Regions from separate parts of the Microbacterium sp. STF-2 genome, predicted to be linked through region 2. Evidence: predicted binding sites of a transcription regulator. Region 2 holds the regulator's gene; the other holds the start of a gene.

Region 1 (2,397 bases), on a different contig from region 2:
TCCGGCGGGGTCGTCGGCTCCTCGGTGCTCGAGGCGCGGTTCACGAGGTGGCAGACGCCCTATCTGACCATCACCGACGCGCCGGTGACCGGCGCGGAGCCGGGGGATACCGTCCGGGTCGACGCGCCTCCCGGTGACCCCATCGTGGTCGAGCCGCCGGGTCGCGACGCGGAGCGTTGAGCGGGGGTCAGTTCGCTGCGGGCACCCGGTCGGCGAGGATCGCGCGGCGCTGATCGCCGATGCGGGCCAGGATGAGTGTCGCCTCCTGGTCCCCACGCAGCGTGAGCTTCTTGCGGAACGCGGCGGGATCGACGTCGACTCCGCGCTTCTTGATCTCCAGGCGCCCGATGCCCTGCGCCTGCAGGGCGGCGTTGATCGCCTTGGGATGGGCCGGGAGGGTCTCGCGCACCCGGAAGGACTGCACGAAAGGACTCGTCAACGCCGCGTCGGAGGTCAGATAGGCGATGTGCTCGTCGAGCATCCCCGCCTCCAGGCTCCGGGCGACCTCGCCGATCAGCCGCGCACGGATCACGGCGCCGTCCGGTTCGTGCACGAATGCGCCGAGCTCGCGCACGGGTTCATCGGGGGCGTCCGCCGGCGCCGTCAGCTCGTGCGAGCGCTCGTCGCGGATCACGAGGGCCGCACGCCGCACCCCTTCCCGGGCGAGCGCGCCGCTCCAGACGACCAGTTCGACCACGCTGCCGTCGGCGCTGACCCACTGCGCCTCGGCGTCGACCGGCAGGGCGTCGCGGTCGTGTGCCGGTCCGAGCTTGATACCGGTCGGATGGTGAGCCGCCACCTCGAATGCCCAGTCCAGCGAGGGGGAGTAGTCGTCGGCCGAGACGCGTCGGGTCTCGCTGTGACCCGAAGTGCGTCTGGCCGGGTCCATCCAGACCGCGCTCCCCGGGTCCAGCGACGAGAAGGCGTCTTCGGCCGTGCGATGGTCGACGACCGCGCTGTCGCCGAACGGGGCCAGGTTGTAGGCGGCGATCGCCGAGGTCACGTCGTCGGCATCGACGGCGCGCACATCGAGTCCGGCGCCGGCGAAGGCCAGGGCGTCACCGCCGATTCCGCAGCCGAGGTCGGCGACACGGGTGAAACCGGCGTGACGGATCCGCTGCGCATGCCGGGCTGCGACGCCCAGCCTCGTCGCCTGCTCCAGCCCCGCGCGGGTGAACAGCATGCGTGCGGCGAAGGGCCCGAACTTCGCGGTGGCCCTGGAGCGCAGGCGGGCCTGGCCGACGACGGCGGAGACCAGCTCGGGGGAGTGGCCGCCCGCGCGCAGCCGCGAGACGGTGCGGGCGACATCGGCGGTCGATTCGATGGGCCCGACCGCGTCGAGCAGTTCGAGACCGGCGGGGGTCAGCAGGGCGCGCAGCTCGGACATCTCCACCCGCTCAGCCTAATTGCCCGTGCGAGTCGTCGAACTGCGGCGCGCACTGGCACTCGCATTGCGTGAGTGCCAGCCGAGCGCCTAGACTGGATTAGCACTCTCGGGTTGAGAGTGCGAACAAGTCTTTCGTGTCAGCGTCAAGAAAGAAGAGGTAGACCGTGTCGGTTTCCATCAAGCCGCTCGAGGACCGCATCGTCATCAAGCAGGTCGAGGCCGAGCAGACCACCGCGAGTGGCCTGGTCATCCCCGACACCGCCAAGGAGAAGCCCCAGGAGGGCGAGGTCGTGGCGGTCGGCCCCGGCCGCATCGACGACAACGGCAACCGTGTTCCGCTCGACGTCGCCGTCGGCGACCGCGTGCTCTACAGCAAGTACGGCGGCACCGAGGTGAAGTTCGGCGCAGACGAGTTCCTCGTCCTGTCGGCCCGCGACGTCCTGGCGGTCGTCGTCCGCTGATCTGCGGAACCTGATTCCCGTCTCTCCTGAGGGGCGGGCAAGGCCATCGAAGGGGCCCGGATGCGTATCGCATCCGGGCCCCTTCTGCATCCGCCAGCGAGCGTCCGATTCCTGCCGAACTGCGATCGACGGGCCGGCGGCGCCGTTCGCGACGCCGCCGCGGGCATAGGGTTGTGCGGTGCCACCACAGACCACACGCGCCACGCAGACCGCCGGCGTCGCCTACGCCGGTGGGGCCTACCTCCTCTGGGGCGTGCTTCCCCTCTACTTCCTCCTCCTGGTTCCGACGGGGCCGTGGGAGGTCGTCGCCTGGCGCGTCCTGCTGTCGTTCGTCTTCTGCCTCCTGCTGCTCACGGTCATGCGCGGCTGGGCGGCGTTCGGCGTCATCATCCGGCAACCCCGGCTGCTGGGCTGGACGGCGCTCGCGGGGCTGCTGATCTACGTCAACTGGCAGGTGTTCCTGATCGGAACCCTCAGCGGCAACGTCGTCGAGACGAGTCTGGGCTACTTCATCAACCCGATCACGACCGTCCTGCTCGGCGTCTTCGT
Region 2 (2,397 bases):
ACCTCTCGGTGCACCCACTCCAAAGCGGCGGCGGCATCGCGCAGGCCGAGATTCCGCGGGGCGCCGTCCAGCACCGAGAAGCCCTCCGAACCGAGTCGGTAGTTGATCGAGACGAAGACGAGGCCTGCCGCGGCGAACACGGTGCCGTCGTACAGCGGCAGCGCGGCGGTCCCTCGCTCGAGCGCGCCGCCGTGGATCCAGAGCAGGACAGGCGCGCCCGAGGCATCAGCGGGAGCCCAGACATTCGCGGTGAGGATGTCGTCGCCGTCGATGCGCACAGATCCCAGCAGCTCGCCGATCGCTCCGGCGTAGGGGACCTGGGGTGGTGTCGGCCCGAACTGCGTCGCCTCTCGCACGCCCTCCCAGGCCGGGACGGGTTGCGGTGTGCGGAAGCGGTTCTCCCCGAACGGCGCCTGGGCATAGGGAATGCCGAGGTAGCGGACCACCCCGGCCTCCTCGGTGCCGCGGACGAGGCCGTTCGACAGGGTGGCCTGGGGCGAGGTGGTCATGAGCGTCATCCTAGGGTCGTGCGTCCGCGGTACGGAGAATCCCGAGCTGCACGGGGTAGGATTGGCACTCTGAACGTCCGAGTGCCAGCGGAAGGGAAGGGCGATGGTCACAGAGCGAGGACTCCAGGTTCTCCGAGCGATCGTGCAGGACTACGTCGAGACCCACGAACCCGTCGGCAGCCGCTCCATCGTCGACCGGCACTCGTTCGGCGTCTCGGCGGCGACGATCCGCAACGACATGGCGCTGCTCGAGGACGAAGAGCTCATCACGGCTCCGCACACCTCGTCCGGCCGTGTGCCCACCGACAAGGGCTATCGCGTCTTCGTGAACCACCTCGCCCAGCTGCGACCGCTCTCGTCGGCTCAGCGCTCGGCGATCGAGTCCTTCCTCGGCGAGCCGGCCGACCTCGACGACCTGATGGCGCGAACGGTGCGGGTGCTGACACAGCTGACCGGCCAGGTCGCGCTCGCCCAATACCCCTCGTTCGCCCGCGCGCATGTCACGCACGTCGAGCTGGTCGCGCTCGCGCCGAACCGGCTTCTGATCGTGCTCGTGACCGATGCCGGCGGGGTCTCGCAGCGTATGGCCGTCCTCCCGGAGCCGATCGACGACGCTGACATGGCTGTGCTGCGCGCACGGCTGTCCGCGTCGATCACCGGTCAGGGCATCGGGGAGGCATCCGATCGGCTGCAGGCGTTGCTGGTCGCCGAGGAGAAGCCCCAGGATGCCGTGCTGCGCACGCTTGCTGCGGTGATCGTCGACGAACTCGGAGGGTTCCGCCAGGAGCGGTTGGTGATGGCGGGAGCGGCGACCCTCGCGCGCCGGGAGCAGGACTTCCGCGGCAGCATCCACCCCCTCCTCGAAGCCATCGAGGAACAGGTGACGCTCCTGCGTCTGATGAGCGAGATGGTGACTGACGAGCACGGACTCGCCGCGAGCATCGGCACGGAGAACGCCCCGTTCGGCCTGGGCGAGGCGTCGATCGTCGCCAGCAACTACGCCGCCCCGAGCGGCACGGCGCGCGTCGGAGTGATGGGACCGACGCGCATGGACTACCCGAGCAACCTCGCCGCAGCGCGGGCCGTGGCCCGCTACCTGTCGCGGATGCTCGATGAAGACGAGGCCGGCCGCTGACGCGGTCGCCACCGAGACACACGCAAGAAAGGCGATTGTGGCGGACCACTATGAGGTTCTCGGGGTGTCCCGAGACGCTTCCACCGATGAGATCAAGAAGGCGTACCGGCGCCTCGCCCGGCAGCTGCACCCGGATGTGAACCCGGGAGAGGACGCGGCGGAGAAGTTCAAGCTCGTCACGCATGCGTACGACGTGCTCAGCGACGACGACTCCCGCCGGCGCTATGACATGGGCGGCGGAGACGGTGCAGCAGGGAACTTCGGCGGCTTCGGCGGTTTCGGCGACATCTTCGAGACGTTCTTCGGGGCCTCGCAGGGCGGCGGACGTGGCGCGCGTCCGCGTTCGCGTCGCGAGCGTGGCCAGGACGCCCTCGTCCGCGTGACCCTCGACCTCGGCGATGTGGTGTTCGGTGCGCACCGCGACATCGACGTCGACACCGCGGTGCTGTGCGAGACGTGTCAGGGATCCTGCTGCCAGGAGGGCACCTCTCCGGTCACCTGCGACATCTGCGGTGGCTCCGGTCACGTGCAGCGTCAGGTGCGCAGCCTGCTCGGCAACGTCGTGACCTCTCAGCCCTGCGGCACGTGCGAGGGCTACGGCACGACGATCCCTTACCCCTGCGGCACGTGCGGTGGCCAGGGCCGCGTGCGTTCGCGCCGTACCGTGTCGCTCGACATCCCGGCCGGCGTCGAGACGGGGCTCCGTCTGCAGCTTCCCGGTTCCGGCGAGGTCGGCAAGGCGGGCGGACCGAA

The links. Region 2 encodes HrcA, which represses chaperone genes, less so after heat shock. Its sites were predicted from a motif close to TTNGCACTCGNNNNNNNCGAGTGCNAA; they were not measured.
Region 1: a site for HrcA is predicted at 1,440-1,466, ahead of groES (co-chaperone GroES). Genes of this name have one in related genera too.

Annotation. Positions count from the first base shown of each region.
Region 1 covers NZ_JARKMW010000002.1:394,187-396,583, reverse strand. Annotated here, with positions in the region: gene MicroSTF_RS15770 (hypothetical protein) at 1-180, shown strand, start outside; gene MicroSTF_RS15765 (THUMP-like domain-containing protein) at 188-1,393, opposite strand; gene groES (co-chaperone GroES) at 1,552-1,848, shown strand; gene rarD (EamA family transporter RarD) at 2,027-2,397, shown strand, end outside.
Region 2 covers NZ_JARKMW010000001.1:248,710-251,106, forward strand. Annotated here, with positions in the region: gene MicroSTF_RS01180 (carboxylesterase/lipase family protein) at 1-509, opposite strand, end outside; gene hrcA (heat-inducible transcriptional repressor HrcA) at 613-1,644, shown strand; gene dnaJ (molecular chaperone DnaJ) at 1,682-2,397, shown strand, end outside.